Regions from separate parts of the Salinicola sp. RZ23 genome, predicted to be linked through region 1. Evidence: predicted binding sites of a transcription regulator. Region 1 holds the regulator's gene; the other holds the start of a gene.
The links. The regulator LexA, encoded in region 1, represses DNA repair genes until DNA is damaged. The targets are predictions, from matches to a motif close to TACTGTNTANNTANACAGTA.

Region 1 (5,063 bases):
CAGCCCCGATCGCGGCGGGCATTGTCCCGCCGCTGCCGAGGCAGGTTGCGTCGTCGCGCCCGTCGTTGCGCGGCGACTTTTCGTTTCTTCGACCCTGTCAGCGTGAGTTATGCCGCACAATTATCGTTTGATCGTCTCCTGCCCCGATCGGGTCGGGATCGTGTCCCGGGTCTCGGGCTTCATCGCCGCCCAGGGTGGTTCCATCATCGAGGCCAACCAGCATTCCGATCTGGATAACGGGCGTTTTTTCATGCGCTACGACATTCAGTCGGAGGCGCTCGGCGCCGCGGCCTTCCGTGCCGAGTTCGAGAGCATCGCCCGCGAGTTCGCGATGGATTGGCGACTCAGCGATGCCAGCCGGCGTCAGCGGGTGGTGCTGATGGTATCGCGCGAGTCGCACTGCCTGGTCGACCTGCTCTACCGCTGGTCGGCGGGGGAGCTCGATTGCGATATCCCCTGCGTGATCTCCAACCACGACGATCTGCGCGCGCTCGTCGAGTGGCACGGCATCACCTTCCATCGGGTGAGCGTCGACCCCGCCGACAAGGCGCCGGCATTCGCCGAGGTCGAACGGCTGATCGCTGCGGCTGACGCCGACAGTGTGGTGCTGGCGCGCTACATGCAGATCCTTCCGCCGGCGCTGTGCGAGCGCTATGCCGGTCGCATCATCAATATCCACCACAGCTTTTTGCCCTCCTTCGCCGGTGCCAAGCCCTATCACCAGGCGTTCGAGCGTGGGGTCAAGCTGATCGGTGCGACCTGCCACTACGTCACCCAGGAGCTGGACGCGGGGCCGATCATCGAGCAGGACATTCAGCGGGTGTCGCACTGCCATACGCCCCAGGACCTGGTCCGGCTGGGGCGCGACGTGGAGAAGGCGGTGCTCGCACGTGGCCTGCGCTGGCATCTGCAGGACCGCGTGCTGATCCACGGCAACAAGACCGTCGTCTTCTCCTGAGTTCTGCCCCGGTGTGGTCGGCCTCTCGCCTGCGGCGTCAGGTCGGCTGCTCGCCGTCGAACAGGCTGAGCTGGCGCTGCTCGGCCTCCGGGGCCAGGCGCACGCCGACCCCGAGCAGACGCACCGGGCGGCCGCCGCGCTGCCAGGCGCTCTCCAGCAGTTCGTGGAAGCGTGCATGGATCACGCCCCGGGCGCCGGTCTCCTGGGTGGTGCTGGTGAAGTCGTGGAAGCGCACCTTGACGAACTGCTTGCCGATATCGGGGTTGCCGTGGCGGGCCAGGCGCTCGTCGAGCCGGGCGATCAGCGGTGCCAGTGCCTGGTGGCACTGGGCGAGATCCGGCAGATCGCTGTCGTAGGTGGTCTCGACGCTGACCGACTTGCGTTCGCGGGTGACGTTGACCGGACGGTCATCGATGCCGTGGGCCAGCTCGTGCAGGCGCTGGCCGAACTTGCCGAAGGCATCGATCAGCTGCTCCAGCGGCCGTGCGCGCAGCTCGGCGCAGGTAGCGATACCCAGCCCCTCCAGCTTGGCCGCGGTGGCGGGGCCGACCCCGTGCAGCTTGTTGACCGCCAGCCCCTCGATGAAGCTCGCCATCTGCGTGGGTGGAATCACGAACAGGCCATCCGGCTTGTCCCAGTCACTGGCGATCTTGGCCAGAAACTTGTTGGGCGCCACGCCCACCGAGACCACGATGCCCGTACGCGCGAGCACCTCCTGCTTGAGCCAGTGCGCCATCCAGGTCGCGCTGCCCTGGAAGCGGGTGACCTCACTGACGTCGAGATAGGCTTCGTCGAGGGAGAGCGGTTCCACCAGCGGGGTCAGCTCGTGGAAGACCGCCTGGATGTCATGCGAGACGCGGCGGTAGCGGTCGAAGTCCGGCGCCAGCAGCTTGAGCTCGGGGCATAGCCGCAGGGCGCGCGCGGTGGGCATCGCCGAGTGGATGCCATAGCGCCGGGCCGGGTAGTTGCAGGTGGCGATGACTCCGCGCTTGTCGGCACTGCCGCCGATCGCCAGCGGCAGGTCGCGCAGCCCGGGGTTGTCGCGCATTTCCACCGCGGCGTAGAAGCAGTCGCAGTCCGCGTGGAGGATCTTGCGCATGGCCGTTGGCGTCTACTGCAGGCCCAGGCCATTGCCGCCGCGGATGATCCCGACGCCGAGGCCCTCGATATCCAGCTGCTGATGCTCCAGGTCGACCTCGATGGGGGCGAAGTCGGGGTTCTCCGCCAGCAGGGTGACGCGGCGCCCGTGCCGCTGGAAGCGCTTGACCGTGACTTCGTCGTCGAGTCGGGCGACCACGATCTGACCGTCGCGCACCTCCTGGGTACGGTGCACGGCGAGCAGGTCACCATCGAGAATGCCGATGTCCTTCATCGACAGCCCGCGTACGCGCAGCAGGTAGTCGGCCCTGGGGGCGAAGTAGTCGGCCGGCAGCGGGCAGTAGCGGTCGATGTGCTCGGCGGCGAGGATCGGGCTGCCGGCGGCGACGTTACCCACGATCGGCAGCCCCGTCTCGACGGCTTCGACGGGCTCGGGTGCGCCGGCCGCAGCGGGCAGGCGGATCCCGCGGGAGGTCCCCGGAATCATGCGGATCACGCCCTTGCGATCGAGCGCGCGCAGGTGCTCCTCGGCGGCGTTGGGGGAGCGGAATCCCAGCGCCTTGGCGATCTCGGCGCGGGTGGGTGGATAGCCGAACTCGGTCATCGTCTTGACGATGAAATCGTAGACGTTCTGCTGCCGGGCGGTGAGCGGTCTCGACATTGGGCGTCTCCCCGGGGCCTGTCAGGGCTTGGTCATGTATACAGTCTGGAATTGTATCCAGTCCTGCTGGGCAGGGAAAGGGGTAGACAAAGGGAAAAGGGTGGGCAAGGAAAAGAGGGCGGCAGGGTGCCTTCGACGTTTGCCGCGATTGTGCCGCCGCGCCGGGAGTGGTTAGATTCAAAAGCGTTTTAAACAGGCGTTTTTCAGCTGATTCGACAGGCGTCGGCCGGCAGCTTCGGTGTCAGCGAGCAGCCCCCGATGTCGACAGGAAAGAGGTAGTCCATGGCCCAATCCGACACCGTGACCCGCATTCTCGACACCGCCGAGGTGCTGTTCGCCGAGAAGGGGTTCGCCGAAACGTCGCTGCGCAACATCACTACCCGGGCCAAGGTCAATCTGGCGGCGGTCAACTACCATTTCGGCTCCAAGAAGGCACTGATCCAGGCGGTCTTCGCGCGTTACCTCGACCCCTTCGCCGAGCGTCTCAATCACGCGCTCGACGGGCTCGAACGCCACTATGGCGGGCAGACCATTCCCCTCGAGGTGCTGCTCGAACGCCTCGCCGAAAGCGTGCTCGAGGTGCCGGCGGAGCGCCACAGTCTCAAGATCTTCATGAAGCTTCTTGGGCTGGCCTATACCCAGGCCCAGGGGCATCTGCGGCGCTATATTCAGGCGCACTACGGCGAAACCTTCCACCGATTCGTCGCCTGCTTGCGGCTGGCCACGCCGGAGCTGCCGGAGGCGGAGCGCTTCTGGCGCCTCCACTTCATGCTTGGAACCGTGGTGTTCACGCTCTCTGGGTTGGATGCGCTGCGCGATATCGCCGACAACGAGTACCACGAGCATGTCACCGTGCGCGATCTGATCCGGCGGCTCAAGCCGGTGGTGGCGGCGGGCATGCTGGCACCGCTGGAGTCGCCTGAGCCAGCAGCGACCTGACACGGTAGCGGCAGCGCCCTCTGTCATGACGCCGACGGGTCGTCTAGAATCGGGCGCTTCACGGTTTCAGGTAACGGCTATGACACAACCGCTGGGTCCGGTAATGCTGGACGTCGAGGGCACTCGACTGCGCGAGGAAGAGCGGCGGCTGCTGTCGCGCCCCGAGGTCGGGGGCGTCATTCTGTTTGCGCGCAATACCCCGGATGCGGGGACCACCCAGGCGCTGATCGGCGAGATTCGCGCCTGCCGACCGGACATTCTGGTCGCCGTCGACCAGGAGGGCGGTCGCGTGCAGCGGCTCAAGCAGGGCGTGACCCGGCTGCCGCCGATGGCGACCCTGGGGCGACAGTTCGCCGAGGCGCCGGAGGCGGCTCTGGCCCTGGCGCTGGATACCGGCTGGCTGCTGGGCATGGAGATGGCAGCGTGCGGTTTCGACCTGACCTTCGCCCCGGTGCTCGACCTCGACGATGACCAGTCGCCGGCGATCGGCTCGCGCAGTTTCTCCCCCGACCCGGAGGTGGTCGCGGCGCTGGCCGGCGCCTTCATCGATGGTCTGCATGACGCTGGCATGGTCGCCATCGGCAAGCACTTTCCCGGGCATGGCGGGGCGCGTCAGGATTCGCACCACGCCGTGGCCCGGGATTCGCGCTCGCTGGAGGCGCTGCGCGCGCACGATCTGGTGCCTTTTGCGCGGCTGGCAGGCAAGCTCGATGCGGTGATGCCGGCCCATGTGATCTTTCCCGCCTTCGACGAGCGCCCCGCGGGCTTCTCGCCCAGCTGGCTGGGGTTGCTGCGCGAAGAGCTCGGGTTCAAGGGGGCGATCTTCTCCGATGACCTGACCATGGCCGCCGCCCACGCTGCCGGTACCCCGGCGGCACGCGCCGAGGCGGCCTGGGCCGCCGGCTGTGACATGGCGGTGATCTGCAACGATCCCGCGGCAGCGCGGGAAGTGGTGGATGCCTGCAGCGGACGCCAGGCGCCGCGGATCGCCAAGCTGCGTTACGCCCGCGCCAGGCCGAGCCTCGAGTCGCTGGCGGTGATCTCGCGCTGGCGGCGCACCCATGCCCGTCTGGAAGCCCTCAACGAGGCGGAGTGATCCGCCCTCTGTCCAGAGGCGGCGCCGGCTCTGCCGGTGGCCGCCCGCTGCTATTGATACGGAATACGATGACCCAATCTACGCTCCCCGACGCGCTCAATTCGATGCAGGAGGTCATGGACAACGCCGACTGTCTGATCGACCAGGCCCAGGTAGAGCAGGCTCTCGACCAGATGGCTGCAGCGATCACCCATGATCTTGGTGACAAGCTCCCGGTGTTCTACTGCGTGATGAATGGCGGCCTGATCACCACCGGGCATCTGCTGCCCCGTCTCGGCTTCCCGCTCGAGGTCGACTATCTCCATGCTACC
Region 2 (5,063 bases), on a different contig from region 1:
ACCGCCGAGCACGCCGCCCTGAATCGCAGCACCCATGGCCACGGCTTCGTCCGGGTTGACGTCCTTGCGGGCGTCCTTGCCGAAGAACTCGGCGACCTTCTGCTGCACCAGCGGCATGCGGGTCTGGCCGCCCACCAGGATGACGTCGTGGATCTCGCTGTTGGAGAGACCGGCATCGTCCATGGCGGTCTTGCACGGACCCAGCGAACGGCTGACCAGATCTTCGACCAGCGACTCGAGCTTGGCCCGGGTGACCTTGATCGCCAGGTGCTTGGGACCGGTGTTGTCGGCGGTGATGTAGGGCAGATTGACTTCGGTCTGCTGGGCCGAGGAGAGCTCGATCTTGGCCTTCTCGGCAGCTTCCTTCAGACGCTGCATGGCCAGGCTGTCGCCGGACAGGTCGATGCCCGAATCGCTCTTGAACTGCTGCACCAGGTAGTCGATCAGCTTGAGGTCGAAGTCCTCGCCACCCAGGAAGGTGTCACCGTTGGTCGCCAGCACCTCGAACTGCTTCTCGCCGTCGACATCGGCCACTTCGATGATCGAGATGTCGAAGGTACCGCCACCCAGGTCGTAGACCGCGATGGTGCGGTCGCCGGTGGAACGGTCCATACCGTAAGCCAGCGCAGCCGCGGTCGGCTCGTTGATGATGCGCTTGACCTCGAGACCGGCGATGCGGCCGGCATCCTTGGTCGCCTGACGCTGAGAGTCGTTGAAGTAGGCCGGCACGGTGATGACCGCTTCGGTCACTTCTTCACCGAGATAGTCCTCGGCGGTCTTCTTCATCTTCTTGAGCACTTCCGCGCTGACCTGCGGCGGTGCCAGCTTCTTGTCGTTCACCTGCACCCAGGCGTCGCCGTTGTCGGCCTCGACGATGCGGTAGGGCACCATCTTGATGTCCTTCTGGACGACGTCGTCCTTGAACTTGCGGCCGATCAGACGCTTGACGGCGTAGAGCGTGTTGGTCGGGTTGGTGACCGCCTGACGCTTGGCCGCCTGACCGACAAGAGTCTCGCCGTCGTCGGTGTAGCCAATGATCGACGGCGTGGTGCGAGCGCCTTCGGCGTTCTCGATAACGCGAGTCTTGTCACCGTCGAGCACGGCGACGCAGGAGTTGGTCGTACCCAGGTCGATACCGATGATGCGTCCCATAATTCCTCACCTCTAACAATTCGTTGACGATTCGATACGTTGTCTTGGCGGCGCGTGTAGCGCGATTGACTGCTATCTGGGGGCTTTCGGGCGCCTTTCAAGCCCCGCCGGCCCAGATTGCGTCAGGCCGACTTGCTGACGATGACCATCGCCGGCCGCACCAGCCGCCCGTTCAGGGTGTAACCCTTCTGCATCACATCCATGACCGTGTTGGGGTCGAGTTCCGGATTGGGCACCATGCTCATCGCCTCGTGGAACTGCGGATCGAACGGTTCACCCTGCGGGTCGATCTGCTCGACGCCGAACTTGGCGAGCGCGTCGAGCTGCATCTTCAGGGTCATCGACACCCCTTCGCGGTGGGTCTCGTCGACCTCCTGCATGCTCTCCAGCCCCTTCTCCAGGCTGTCGACCACCGGCAGCAGCTCCTTGACGAACTTCTCCAGCGCGAACTTCCTGGCCTTCTCGGCATCCTGCTCGGCGCGCCGGCGGGCATTCTGGGCCTCGGCGGCGGCACGCATCGACTGATCCTTGGCCTCGGTGAGCGCCTGCTCCAGCTCCTCCACCCGCGCGGCCAGCACTTCTGCCTCGGGGTTGGCGTCACCGCCGTTCTCGCCCGGCTCGTGCTCGAGCTCGTCGGCGACCGCGTCGAGATCACCCTCGAGCGGCGCCTGGGTCGGCTGCGGTTCGCCGTCGCGCTCGGCGCGCTCGATCTCTTCGTCGACGGGCTTCTGCGGATCTCTGGCCATGAGTCTCTCCCGATATAGATGTGATGAAAGCACCAGTATGAAGACAGCGTCGGCGCAGCACCGGCGAGCCCCTGGGCCGGGCAGCGTCACACCATGGCGACGCTTCCGAGTGGGGTCTGCTCGGCGCCTGCGTCATCGACGATCGCTATTGACGTCCAAGTGACTGCCTATATGGGGCTGCCCGCCACGATCTCAAGCGTTGGTGCGCTTTGCGTGAACGCCGACAGGCGACACGCGTCCATCAGGCACCGCGAGGTGGATTGAAGCGCCGAACCGACTACTGTATAAACGAACAGACCACTGTATGGCCGCCATCGATCCTCGGGAGGCAGCATGCTGATCCAACTCGCCATTCGCGACTTCGCCATCGTCGACACCCTCGACCTGGAGTTCCAGGCCGGCATGACCGCCATCACCGGCGAGACCGGGGCGGGCAAGTCGATCCTGCTCGGTGCCCTCGGGCTCTGCCTGGGCGAACGCGCCGATGCCGGCGGCGTGCGGCACGGTGCCGAACGCGCCGATCTCAGCGCACGCTTCGATCTCAGCGGCCGCGCCGAGGCGCGGGCCTGGCTCGCCGCGCGCGAACTGCCGAGCGAGGAGTGCCTGCTGCGCCGGGTGGTCACCGCGTCCGGGCGCTCCAAGGCGTGGATCAACGGCCAGCCCTGCACCATCGCCGATCTGCGCGAGCTCGGCGAGTGCCTGATCGACGTCCACAGTCAGCACGCCCACCAGGCGCTGCTCAACGAGGAGACCCACCGTCGCCTGCTCGATGACGCCGCCGGCCAGCGCCGCGCGGTGGACGAGCTGGCGGCGCTGCACCGCCAGTGGCAGAGCCTGCGCAAGCAGTATCGCCAGCGCAGCGAGAACGACGAAGAGCGCGAGGCCAAGCGCCAGCTGCTGCGCTATCAGGTGGAGGAGCTGGATCAGCTGGCCCTGCAGGCGGACGAACTGGAAGCGCTGGAGCAGGAGCAGGAGACCCTGGCGCACCTCGAGGAGAGCCTGCGCGAGGCGCAGTTCGCCGCCGACTGCTGCGACCATGACGAGGGCGGCGCACTGGGCCTGCTGCTGCAGGCGCACACGCGCCTGTCACGGGTGCCGGGCAGCGACCGCGGCAGCCTGGCGGAAGCGCTCGGCATGCTCAATGATGCCCAGATCCAGCTCGAGGAGGCGGCCCGCGAACTGCACCACTTCGTCGAGTCCACCGAGCTCGATCCGCAGCGGCTGGCATGGGTCGACGAGCGCCTCGGCGAGATTCATCGCATCGCCCGCAAGCACCACGTCATGCCCGACGAGCTGGTCGAGCTGCACCAGCGCCTGAGTGCCGAGCTGGCGACCCTCGAGGGCGGCGACGAGGATCTCGACAGCCTGCGCGCGCGACTCGAGGAGACGCGCCAGCACTACCGCGACGCCGCCCGCCAGATCAGCGAAGCGCGTCAGACCAGCGCCACCGAGTTCGCCCGTCAGGTGCAGGAGCAGCTCGCCTTCCTGGGCATGGAGAAGGCACGCTTCGCGGTCGAGGTCACCCCGCTGGAGACGCCGCAGCCCCACGGGGTCGACCGCGTCAGCCTGCTGATCAGCGCCAACCCCGGCCAGCCACCGCGACCGCTGGCCAAGGTCGCCTCAGGCGGTGAGCTCTCCCGCGTCAGCCTGGCGATCCAGGTGGTGGCGGCCAGCCACAGCACCCTGGCCACGCTGGTATTCGACGAGGTCGACGTCGGTATCTCCGGCGCCACCGCCGAGATCGTCGGCCAGCTGCTGCGCCGGCTGGGCCACAAGGCCCAGATCATGACCGTGACCCACCTGCCGCAGGTCGCCGCCCAGGCGCACCAGCACCTGCATATCGAGAAGCAGTCGAGCGACGAGGCCACCCGCACCCGGATGGCGCAGCTCGACGAGGCAGGCAGAGTGCGCGAGATCGCGCGTATGCTCGGCGGCGTCAAGCTCTCCGAGCGCACCCTGGCCCACGCCCGCGAGATGCTGGCGGCGAGCCAGACCGGGGCGCACTGAGCGCCCTGGCGGCGTTCACGCCGCCCCACCATCGTTCATCACTCACACCATCACACATGCCCTCGCCTTCGGCATGACACGCATACACAGACGCAAAACGCCGACCCCTGGGGGTCGGCGTTTTGATGATATTCGTCGTTTCCGTCCGGCAAGCGCCGTGGGCGCCTGGCCGCGGCCATTTTACTTCTTGCTGCTGTCCTGACGTGTCGCCTTGGAGCCGCGCGGGCGAACGTAGAGCACCAGTGCATGCTCGACCAGTTCGTAACCGTGCTCCTCGACGATCTCGCGCTGGCGCCGTTCGATCTCTTCGTCGTAGAACTCGACGATATCACCGGACTCCAGGTCCACCATATGGTCATGGTGCTCTTCCTGGGTCATCTCGAACACGGCATGGCCGCCGTCGAAATTGTGACGCACCACCAGGCCGGCGGCCTCGAACTGAGTCAGCACACGGTATACGGTAGCGAGGCCGACATCTTCTCCCGACTCCAGCAGCGCCTTGTAGACGTCCTCGGCACTCATATGGAGCTCTTCTTCCATACGTGTCGCTTCGAGGATCTGCAGGATCTTGACACGCGGCAGAGTGACCTTGAGTCCCGCCTTGCGCAATTCTTGGTTTTCGTCGGCCATGGTCGCTCTTCGCAGTGGCGTCCCGTGTCGGGTATGATCAATCCACGCAACGATAGTGAAAGACGGACTCAAATGCAAAACCTGATCAGAACGGCCGTACTCGTGCTCGCAGCGTCGCTCATCGCTGGCTGCAGCTACTTTGGCGTCTACAAACGCGACCTCGTCCAGGGCAACCTCATTACCCAGGACATGGTGTCTCAGCTCCATACCGGCATGAGCCGCGCCCAGGTCGTTCAGGTCATGGGAACGCCGCTGATGGAAGCGCCCTTCTCCTCCGACCAGTGGGACTACGTCTTCTATCTCGACAAGGCCTACGGCGGCACGGTGGAGAAACGGGTCACGCTCACCTTCGCCAACGACCAGGTGGTCGACATCCAGAAGTCCGGTGACATGGACTCCGACGTCGAGCTCGACCAGGACAGCGGCCCCGGCCCGGCGGTCGAGGGTGCCGGTGAAGGTGCCGCGGTGCCGCAGGTCGGCCCCACTGGCCTCTAGTCTCCCCTCTCTATCGAGTGCGAGTCAGCGCGG

Region 2: a site for LexA is predicted at 2,177-2,196, ahead of recN (DNA repair protein RecN). Genes of this name have one in related genera too.

The regions. Positions count from the first base shown of each region.
Region 1 is NZ_PZJK01000015.1:106,928-111,990, forward strand. Features, by position in the region: gene purU (formyltetrahydrofolate deformylase) at 110-958, shown strand; gene dinB (DNA polymerase IV) at 996-2,057, opposite strand; gene lexA (transcriptional repressor LexA) at 2,070-2,717, opposite strand; gene DOM67_RS15315 (TetR/AcrR family transcriptional regulator) at 3,000-3,656, shown strand; gene nagZ (beta-N-acetylhexosaminidase) at 3,736-4,752, shown strand; gene DOM67_RS15325 (hypoxanthine-guanine phosphoribosyltransferase) at 4,821-5,063, shown strand, end outside.
Region 2 is NZ_PZJK01000003.1:66,307-71,369, reverse strand. Features, by position in the region: gene dnaK (molecular chaperone DnaK) at 1-1,152, opposite strand, end outside; gene grpE (nucleotide exchange factor GrpE) at 1,275-1,898, opposite strand; gene recN (DNA repair protein RecN) at 2,232-3,905, shown strand; gene fur (ferric iron uptake transcriptional regulator) at 4,086-4,535, opposite strand; gene DOM67_RS02550 (outer membrane protein assembly factor BamE) at 4,608-5,030, shown strand; gene DOM67_RS02545 (RnfH family protein) at 5,055-5,063, opposite strand, start outside.